Regions from separate parts of the Kitasatospora sp. NPDC114501 genome, predicted to be linked through region 1. Evidence: riboswitches for the same ligand, from Rfam matches in the RefSeq annotation. Region 1 holds a riboswitch; the other holds the start of a gene.
What was found. Region 1 has a riboswitch for cyclic di-AMP ahead of ACZ7RU_RS33765 (M23 family metallopeptidase). Riboswitches for the same ligand answer to the same signal wherever they lie in the genome.

Region 2: another riboswitch for cyclic di-AMP. It lies ahead of ACZ7RU_RS02710 (C40 family peptidase); the one in region 1 lies ahead of ACZ7RU_RS33765 (M23 family metallopeptidase).

What each region holds. Positions count from the first base shown of each region.
Region 1 is NZ_JBVKDS010000023.1:21,491-26,643, forward strand. It holds gene ACZ7RU_RS33750 (sensor domain-containing protein) at 1-260, opposite strand, end outside; gene ACZ7RU_RS33755 (GNAT family N-acetyltransferase) at 374-961, opposite strand; gene ACZ7RU_RS33760 (hypothetical protein) at 1,004-1,879, shown strand; gene ACZ7RU_RS33765 (M23 family metallopeptidase) at 1,943-2,773, opposite strand; cyclic di-AMP (ydaO/yuaA leader) riboswitch at 2,786-2,944, opposite strand; gene ACZ7RU_RS33770 (YiaA/YiaB family inner membrane protein) at 3,140-3,430, shown strand; gene ACZ7RU_RS33775 (alpha/beta fold hydrolase) at 3,548-4,375, shown strand; gene ACZ7RU_RS33780 (TetR/AcrR family transcriptional regulator) at 4,424-4,990, shown strand.
Region 2 is NZ_JBVKDS010000001.1:576,382-581,534, forward strand. It holds gene ACZ7RU_RS02700 (NYN domain-containing protein) at 1-230, shown strand, start outside; gene ACZ7RU_RS02705 (C40 family peptidase) at 430-1,467, shown strand; cyclic di-AMP (ydaO/yuaA leader) riboswitch at 1,805-1,954, shown strand; gene ACZ7RU_RS02710 (C40 family peptidase) at 1,965-3,098, shown strand; gene ACZ7RU_RS02715 (C40 family peptidase) at 3,327-4,373, shown strand; gene ACZ7RU_RS02720 (hypothetical protein) at 4,553-5,153, shown strand, end outside.

The sequences.
Region 1 (5,153 bases):
CCCAGCACGGGCAGGCCGAGGACGGTGACGAAGGTGCCGAGGCCGAGGCAGAACATGGTGACCGAGACGGCGAACCCGGCGATCGCCACCGGCAGGCCGCTGAGCGCGTAGCCGACCTCGCGGTAGTAGTACGCCGAGAACGGCGCCCGCCACAGGGCCGGCCGCCGCTCGGTCCGGCGGGCCCCGGCGGGGCGCCGGTCGTCACCGTGACCGCCCAGGACGTCCCACTCCCGGTCCTCCGTGCTGCGGCTGCTGCTCATGATCCCGGCCCCCGGCCCCTCGTGCTGTCGGTCGTTCGTCCCGCTGACGGTGTCCAGTCTGGTGGACGCGGTGGTCGGACGGGATCCGGGGGCCTGGCGGATCCGGGGTGGGGTTAACCCCCCTGCGTCCGGACGGCCGGGCCGGGCCACTCGTCGGCGAGCAGCGAGTAGAGGTACGAGTCGGTCCAGGCGCCGTCCTTGAACCCGTCGTGCCGCAGCCTCCCCTCCCGCCGGAAGCCCAGCCGGGTGAGCACCCGGACGGAGGCCTCGTTGGCCACCGAGACCCGCGCGGCCACCCGGTGCAGGTCCAGGGCCCCGAAGGCGAGGTCGCAGAGCAGGCCGACGGTCTCGCCCGCGTAGCCGCGGCCCCAGGCCCCGCGGGCCAGCACGCATCCGAGCTGGGCGGCGCGGTAGCCGTCGAGGGTGAGCGAGGCCTGCCCGATCGGCGTCGCGTCCGCCGGCTCCCCGGCGTCGGCGAGCCTGGTGACGGCGAGCCGGTAGGTGTCCCGTTCCGCGGCCATCGCCTCCTCCAGGTAGAGCTCGACCTGGTCGGCGCACTCCTCCCGGTCGCTCGGCCCGAAGGGCAGGTGGCGGGTGACCTCCGGGTCGCCGAACAGCGCGTGCAGCGCGTCCACGTCGCGCTCGGTGTGGTGGTACTCGCGGACGGCCAGTCGCGGGCCGGCGAGTCGTACGGGGACCATGGCTGCCGACCCTATCCCCGCCCGGCGGCTACCGTTCGGACTATGAACGACGAAGACCTGCGGCTCGCCCCGCGCACCAAGGCCGCCGACCTGCTCGCCTGGGCGGCCGAGCAGGGCCGCGCGCCGGTGGCCGAGGGGCCGCTGCGCGCGGTGCTGGCGCTGCTGGAGCTGGGCGAGGGCAGGATGCACGACGGCTGGCCCGAACTGACCTCCGACGCGGTGGAGCACCTGCTGTACGAGCGGCTCCACCTGTACGTCCAGCCCGCGCCCGAGGAGGACCCGCTGGCCTACGGGGACGCCGTCCGGCTGCTGATCGACCACCAGCGGGCGGCCCGGCGGCTGAACGCCAAGCGCCAGGAGCGGCTGCACGCGGAGGCCGAGTGGCAGGGCGAGGTCGCGGCCGGGCTGCTGCGCCGCGCCGACCTGGTGACCTGGCCCCGGCTGTACGCGCTGCTGCTGCACGCGCACGGGGTGGACGTCACGGACGGAGCGGCGGTGCGGGACTGGCTGGCCGGCTTCGCGGAGCTGTCGGAGGAGGAGCGGCTGGCCGCGTACGAGGCGCTGGTGCCGGCCGGCTGGCTGGACGAGCCGGACGAGCAGGGCTGGGGCCCGGGCCGGGTGCTGGCGGTCGGCATGGCCACGGACGGCGCGCGGCTGCTGCTGGAGCAGGGCCTGATGCGGCGCAGCTACCGCAACCTGGCCGAGCTGACCTCGCTGGGGCGGCCGATGCCGGACGAACTGGCCGGGGACTTCGGGCGGTTCGAGGAGGCGGCGGCCGACGCGGCGCTCGACCTGTTCGGCGGGTGGACGGTGCCGGGGCTGCCGCGGCTGCTGGTGACGGAGTTCCCGGAGCTGGCGCCGGAGCCGGGCCAGGAGGAGATCGAGGCGTACCTGGCGCAGCTGCCCGCCGAGGAGTGAGCCGGCGCGCGAAGGCCCCGGCCCCGGTGCTGCCGTTCCGGGGCCGGGGCCTTCGCGGGTGCGTCAGAGGGTGAGGCCGCGCTGCTCGAGCCAGGGCTCGGGGTCGACCGGGGCGCCGCCGCCGGGGCGGACCTCCATGTGCAGGTGCGGGCCGGTGACGTTGCCGGTCGCGCCGACCTTGCCGATCTGCTGGCCGGAGACGACCTGGCCGGAGCCCTTGGTGATCGAGGAGAGGTGGCAGTACCAGATCTCGGTGCCGTCGGGCAGGGTCTCGACGATCCGGTAGCCGTACGAGCCGGCCCAGCCGGCCGAGGTGATGGTGCCCTGGCCGAGCGCGTAGACCGGGGTGCCGGTGTCGGCGGCGAAGTCCAGGCCGGTGTGCAGGTGGGCCCAGTAGCGGGCGCTCTGGCCGTAGTGGGCGGAGAGCCGGTACTCCTTCACCGGGAGGGTGAGGGCGGCGGCCTTGGCCCGCTCGGCCTCCTCGGCGGCGCGCTTGGCCTCGGCCTCCTTGGCGGCGGCCTTGGCCTCCGCCTCCTGCGCGGCCTGGAGCCGGGCGGTCTCCTCGGCGGCGGTGCGCTGGCTGTCGGCCTGGTGCTGGATGCGGGCGGCGAGCGCGAGGCCGGGGTCGGCGGAGAGGGCGACCGGGGTCTCGTCCGGGGCCTCGACGGCGGGGGCGGCGGCCGGGGTCGCCGAGGCGAAGCCGGTGGCGCCCAGGGTGGCCGCGACGGCGGTGACGCCGAGCAGCGGGGAGGCTCCACGGGTCTGACGCGGCATCCGGTGGCGGTTGGTCTCGGCCTCCGGGCCGAAGGCCTCGGGGCCGTCCGTGCCGGGGTGGTCGAGAAGCTGGGTGCCGGCTGCGGGGCCGGGGTGTGCCGGGGTGTGCGTCGACGCCACGGAGGCGCGCTCCTTTCCTTCCTTCGCGCCTACCGGGTTAGCTGACGGGTTCGGAGCAGGAAGGTCTCCTACGGCCGGGCCGGGGCCCCGCCGATTCACCCCAGGGAACGTGGTTCCCCGGCTCCCTGACCTGCCCGGGGGCCGGTCGGTGGGATTAGGCGACGGCGCACGGTGCCGTCTGGGTACGGCGTTGACAACCGCGCTGCGTTATCAAACGTTAATCCTAGGAGGCTCTGATTCCAAGCCATCCGTTCCGAGCAGCTTACGTCCAGGTGATCGGACGTCAACGAACGGCCCCTCATGCACGGCCCCATCTGAGTACGCCTACTCATGTGCGGCCCGACCGGGCGGCCGCATCCTGACGCCATGAGCGCACCGATGCAGAGCCGCACCACGGCCGCCTACTACATCCAGGCCGTCCTCTCCTTCGCCGTCTCGGGCACCGCCCTCGCGGCCGGGATCGCCTACCTGCCGGTCGGCGGGTGGACCCGGGCCTTCCTGGGGATCGGCCTCCTCTACACCGTCACCTCCGCGTTCACGCTGGCGAAGGTGATCCGGGACCGCCAGGAGTCCAGCGAGATGGTCACCCGGGTGGAACAGGCCCGGCTGGAGAAGCTGCTCAGCGAGCACGACCCGTTCAAGGTGGAGGGCATCTGACCACCCCCTTCCCCGGCTCGGCCGTCGACCGCTTGACGGCTAAGGCTATTAGCCTTAGCTTTATGGCTATCGGCGGCACCGCCGATGCCCCGCACCGGCGGCCCGAGGAGGACCACCATGAACGGCAGCACCACCCCGAGCACCCAGTACCTGACCGTTCCCGGCGGCCGGATCGCCTTCGACGACACCCGGCAGGGCGGCGGCACCCCCGTCGTCCTGCTGCCGGGCATGCTCGACAGCAGGACGACCTACCGGCACCTGCGCCCGCTGCTCGTCGCCGCCGGCCACCGGGTCGTCACCATGGACCTGCGGGGCTTCGGCGAGTCCTCCATCGCCTGGGACGACTACGGCCCGGCCGCCCTCGCCGGCGACGTCCTCGCCCTGCTCGACCACCTCGGCATCGAGCGCGCCGTCCTCGCCGGGAACTCCTACACCGGGGCGACCGTCGTCAGGGCCGCCGGGGACGCGCCCGAGCGGGTCGCCGGGATCGTCCTGCTCGACGCCTTCGTCGAGAGCCCGCCGCCGGGCCTCCTGATGCGCGGCGTCATGGGCCTGATGAGCGCGGCCCTCGTCCACTGGCCGGCCTTCTGGGGCTTCTACCTGCGCAAGATGGCCTTCCCCGGCGCCAAGCCCGCCGACTTCGACGCGTACGTGGACGGGCTGGTCGCCGCGCTGCGCACCCCGGGCCGGAAGGCCGCCACCCGCGGGTACGTCCACGGCGACTCGGCGCCCGCCGGCTGGACGGCCGCGGTGCGCTGCCCGGCGCTGGTGGTCATGGGCAGCAAGGACCCCGACTTCCCGAAGCCGGAGCTCGTCGCCGACCGGCAGGCCGCCGCCCTGGGCGCGCGGAAGGTGATGATCGAGGGGTCCGGGCACTACCCGATGGCCGACAACCCGGCGGCCACCGCGGACGCCCTGCTGCCGTTCCTCGCCGAGCTCGGCTGAGCCCGCCCGCCCCCGACCCGACGCCACCCGTACGGAGAGCCCGAACCCATGCCCCGTGTAGGACTGACCCCCGGCCAGGTCGTCGACCACGCCCTCGCCCTCATCGACGAGCAGGGCGCCGAGGCCCTCACGCTGGCCTCGGTCGCCGCCCGGGCCGGGGTCGCCACCCCCTCGCTGTACAAGCACGTCAGCGGCGGCCTGGCCGAACTGCGGCGGATGATCGCCGTCCGGGTCACCGGCGACCTGGCCGACCGGCTGGCCGAGGCGGCCGTCGGGCGCAGCGGGGACAACGCCGTCGCCGCCGTCCTGCGCGCCTACCACGCGTACGCCACCGAGCACCCGCACCGCTACCAGGCCCTCCCCCAGGCGCCGCAGCCCGACGACGACCTGACCCGGGCGGCCGCCCGGCTGGTCGGCGTGATCATCGCCGTGCTGCGGGAGTACGGCCTCGACGGCGCCGAGGCGATCCACGCCGCCCGCACCGTCCGCTCCCTCGCCCACGGCTTCGCCTCCCTCTCCACCGCCGGCGCCTTCCAGCTCGCCGAGGACCTCACCACCACCCACGACCGCCTCATCAGCACCCTCACCACCGGCCTGCGCGGCTGGCCCGTCTGAGGCCCGCTCCTCCTGCCAGTCGCCAGGGGACGCGGTACCGCCCCTGCACCGGGCGGCGCCACTTCCGCAACACCCTGCACACAGGCCCCACACATCGCAGGGCGCGATCCGGCCGACCGGCTCGATTCCGAGGGCGGCCTCCGGGGCCGGTCAGGCCGATGGG
Region 2 (5,153 bases), on a different contig from region 1:
AGGACCTGGACGTCCCGGTGATCATGGCGCCGCCGCGCGGGGTCCGGGTGCGGTTCAGCCGGACCGGGGAGACGGCCGACGAGCTGATCCGCCGTCTGGTGCGGGCCGAGCCGCAGGGCCGCCCGGTGGTGGTGGTGTCCACCGACCGGGAGGTCGCGGAGGGCGTGCGGAAGGCGGGCGCGCGCCCGGTGGCGTCGGTGCTGCTGCTGAACCGGCTGGCCCGGCCCTGACCTGGGTCGGCTAGCATGACGGCTGGTCAGCGGTTCGTCCGGAGCGGTGTGCGGGTCCCGTGAAGTCAGCGTGGGGACCGGGGTTCACGCCTTCGGGGGAGTAGCAAAACGGTTAGATCTTCACTAGGGTCTGGCGTCAAACCTATTTTCCGGAATCTCATCCCATCAGGTGAGCCCGTAGAAAGAAGGAGCCGGTCCCTTGGCCTCCCACCGCCGTCCCAAGCAGCCGAGCCGCGCACGGATCTCCGTGCTCACCGCCGCCGCTGCGACCGCGGTCGCACTCTCCGCCCAGGTGGCCGCGCACGCCGCGCCGCAGCCGGACAAGACGGACGTCAAGGCGCAGATCGACCAGCTCCAGGAGGAGCAGGAGCAGGCGGCGGAGAAGTACAACGGCGCCAAGGAGCGGGCGGACCAGCTGCGCAAGCAGGCCGACCAGCTGCAGGACCAGGTGGCCCGCGGCCAGGAGCAGATGACCCAGCTCCAGGGCGGCCTCGCCGAGGTGGCGGGCGAGCAGTACCGCGCCGGCGGCATCGACCCGTCCGTCCAGCTGATGCTCTCCTCCGACCCGTCCGGCTACCTGGAGAAGGCCTCGACCGTCCAGCAGGCCAGCACCAGCCAGGCCGAGGCGCTCAAGGGGCTGCTGGACCAGCAGCGCCGGCTGGACCAGCAGAAGGCCGAGGCGGCCGCCGTGCTCGCCTCGCTGGACAGCACCACCAAGGACCTGAACCAGGCCAAGGCGGACGTCAACACCAAGCTGAAGGCCGCCCAGGACCTGCTGAACTCGCTGAGCGCCGCCGACCGCGCCGCGCTGCGGGCCCAGCAGGCGCAGGACGACCGCGCCTCGCGCGGCAGCGCGCGGGTGGACCTCGGCAGCCTGCCGCCGGCCAGCGGCTACGCGGGGGCGGCGGTGGCCAAGGCGATGAGCAAGCAGGGCTCGCCGTACGTGTGGGGCGCCACCGGATCGACCACCTTCGACTGCTCGGGCCTGATGGTCTGGGCGTACGGGCAGGCCGGCGTCTCGCTGCCGCGCACCTCGCAGGAGCAGGGCCACTACGGCACCCGGGTGCCGTCGCTGGACCAGGCCCAGCCGGGCGACCTGGTGATCTACGGCCCGAGCATGTACCACGTCGGGATGTACATCGGGAACGGCATGGTGGTCCACGCGCCGCACACCGGTGACGTGGTGAAGGTGATGAAGGCCGACGCGATGCCGATCAACACCATCCGCCGGGTCTGACGGTCCGACACGCCCGGGACGCCTGTTCGGGTCCTGTGAAAAGCGCCACCTCCGTTGCGGGGGTGGCGTTCGGCTTTCCGCCCTTTTGCGACCGCATGCTGAGAACCGATCAGCCTTGTGTGCACCATTGGTCACCATCGGTCATCTTCACAAAGGAACTTGGGTAATCTTCCGTCTTTTTTCTGACAAGGATTTGAACGGATCACGGTTCAGTTACTAGGGTCATGCTCCGAACCACCGCACTGTCGATCGCCCAGCCAGGGTGGCGGCGGTGGTTACCGCCGAGTTCGCAAGGCAGCGGGGCAGGTCGAAGCGACTGCCCGACAGGGGAGCCCAGTGACTGGGGGCGCTGCGGAGCGGAGCCGGGGAACCACGTTCCTCCGGGGTGAATCGGCGCCAGGTCGGCCGAACGGCCGTGAGGCGTCGTAGGGCATGCTTCCGGCCCGAACCCGTCAGCTCACCCGGTAGGCGGACGTAGGAAGAAGGAGTCCGCCTTCGTGGCGTCCCATCGTCGTCCCAAGCCCGCCGGCCGCGCCCGGGTCTCGATCCTGACCGGCGTCGCCGCCGCAGCGGTCGCCCTCTCCGCGCAGTCCGGCGCCCACGCCGACCCGCAGCCGACCAAGGAACAGGTCAAGGAGCAGGTCGACCAGCTCAACGAGCAGGCCGAGGTCGCGACCGAGAACTACAACGCCGCCCAGGCCAAGCAGCAGGAGCTGGAGAAGCAGGTCTCCGGCCTCCAGGACCAGGTGGCCCGTCAGCAGGCCCAGGTCACCGAGCTCCAGGGCGGTCTGGCCGAGATCGCCGGCGAGCAGTACCGCAACGGGGGGATATCCCCGACCGTCCAGCTGATGTTCTCCTCCAGCCCGGACAGCTTCCTCAGCCAGGCCGACGCGCTGAACCAGGCCGGTGCCACCCAGAAGGGTCAGCTGAAGGAGCTCCAGGAGCAGCAGCGCAAGCTCGACCAGGACCGCAACGAGGCCCAGGGCAAGCTCGCCGAGCTGGAGTCGACGACCCAGCAGCTGAAGACCTCCAAGGAGGAGGTCCAGGGCAAGCTGAAGGCCGCCCAGGACCTGCTCAACACCCTGACCGAGCAGGAGCGCCAGGCACTGCGCCAGGCCGAGGAGAAGGCCGCGGCCGAAGCCAAGGCCAAGGCCGACGCGGCCGCCCAGGCGCAGGCGCAGGCCGACCGCGCCTCGCGCGACAACACCCGCGGCAACCTCTCCGCTCCGTCGTCCACCGCCCCGACCACCACCGCTCCGGTGAAGGTGGCCCCGGGCAGCTCGCGCGGTGCCGCGGCCCTCGCGGCCGCCGCGTCCAAGGTCGGCAGCCCGTACGTCTGGGGTGCCACCGGCCCGAGTTCCTTCGACTGCTCCGGCCTGATGGTCTGGGCGTTCAACCAGGCGGACGTGTCGCTGCCGCGCACCTCGCAGGCGCAGGCCTCGGCCGGCGCCCGGATCGGCACGGACCTCTCCCAGGCCCAGCCCGGCGACCTGCTGATCTTCTACACCGACGCCCATCACGTCGGCATCTACGCCGGCAACGGCCAGGTGCTGCACGCTCCCAAGCCGGGTGCGTCGGTGCGCTACGAGGCGGTCACCAACATGCCGCTGACCGGCATCGTGCGGGTCTGATCCCCGCTCTGCCGCTTCCAGGCCCGGTCTTCCCCAGGGAAGGCCGGGCCTGCGGCTTTTCCGGCGGGTCGACCTGATGTCCGATTAGGGGTCGAATATTCGGGTTGGGAGGGGTTTGGACTCGCTTGCCCGGACTCGCTAACGTCTGCCACCGGACTCCCGCTCGACGGCCGCCCGTCCCGGTGCGGCGGTGGGAGCCCGCGCCGCAGGATTGGAGTCGCTGCCGCCATGCCCGTGCACCGTCGTTCCCAACTGCTCGCCCGGGCGCTGGTGCTGACCACGGCCGCCGCCACCGCGCTGGGCGTCGCCGCCGGGGGTCGCGCCCAGGCCGCCCCCGGCAGCCCGGACCCGGCCGACCGTCAGGACGTCAAGACCCAGGTGGAGCAGCTGTACGACGAGGCCGAGCAGGCGTCCGAGAGGTTCAACGCGGCGCAGGAGGCCCAGCGGCGGCTCCAGGGCGAGACCACGGTCATCCAGGGCGAGATCGCCCTCGCCCAGGACCGGCTCAACGAACTGCGCGGCGACCTGGCGACGGTGGCCGGGGCCGAGTACCGCGGCGGCGGGATGACCCAGACGGCTCAGCTGATCCTCTCGCCCGACCCGGAGGACTACCTGGCCCGCGCCCGCACCCAGGGCCAGGCCGCCGCACGCCAGCAGGAGGCCCTGCACGAGCTGGTCACCCGGCAGCGCCGGCTCGACCAGCGCCGCACCGAGGCGGCCGACAAGCTCGCCGAGCTGGACCGGACCCGCCGCTCGCTCGCCGAGAGCAAGCTGGAGATCCAGCAGCGGCTGGCCAAGGCGCAGAAGCTGCTGAACGGCCTGGGCGCCGCCGAGCGGGCCCGGCTGACGGCCCAGGACGCCCGGGACGCCGAGCAGCGCGCCACCCGGGGCACCGACCGGCTGGACCTCGGCACCGCCCCGCCCGCCTCCGAGCGCGGGGCCGCCGCGCTGGCCGCCGCGGTGCGGATGATCGGCTCCCCGTACGTCTACGGGGCCACCGGGCCGCACGCGTTCGACTGCTCCGGTCTGATGTACTACAGCTGGCGGCAGGCCGGAGTGACCCTGCCGCGCACCTCGCAGGCCCAGGCGTACGCCGGGCAGCGGATCAGCCTGTCCGAAGCGCGACCGGGAGACCTGGTGATCTTCTACCGGGACATGCACCACGTCGGCATGTACGCCGGCGGCGGCGTGATCGTGCACGCCCCCCGCCCGGGCGCCAAGGTCCGCTACGAGAGCGTCACCGCCATGCCCGTCTCCGGGGTGGTCCGGCTCTGAGCGCCCCGCCGTCCGGCCCCGCCGGCCCCACGGAGATACCCCGCCCCGGCTCCCGCCCCCGCCGGGCGCTGTCCCGGCGGGGCGCGCTGCTGCTCGCGGCCGGCGGGCTGGCCCAGCTGTCGCTGCCGCCGGCCGCCCCGGCGGCGCCCGCGGCGCGGTCGGCGGACCGGCACGCCGAGGTGGCCGCCGCGCTGGCGGAGCGGGCCCGCTCGGCGCCGCCGTGGGCCGGGCTGCCGGTGGCCGAGGCGGGGTACCGCAACCTGGTGCTCGCCGCCTCCGGCGGGCCGGGGCGGCTGACCGCCGCCGCCGACCTGGCGGTGCGGGTCGCCGGGTACGACGAGTACCCGGTGGTGTACCCGCGCCGGATCGAGCTGGTCCGGGCCGGGGACGGCTGGCGGGTCGAGCACGAGGAGGGCGCGGGCGGGCCGCCCGCGCCGTGGGACTTCGGGCCGGTCCGGTCCGCGCCGGGCGCGCACTGCCTGGTGCTCGGGCCGGCCGCCGGCCCCGACCCGGCCGAGCTGGTCGCGGTGGGGGACCGGGCGGTGCCCGCCGTCACCGAGCTCTGGGGCGGCGCCTGGCCGGGCCGGCTGCTGCTGGAGCGGCCCGCCACCGGGGAGCAGTTCGCCCGGCTGCTGGAGGGTGACCCGGACGGCTGGACGGGCATGGCGGCGGTCACCGTGGCCGCCCCCGGGGCGCCCTGGCACACCCCGGCGGACCGGGTGCTGGTCAACCCGGAGGCGTACGGGCGGCTCAGCGACTTCGGCCGCCAGGTGGTGGTCA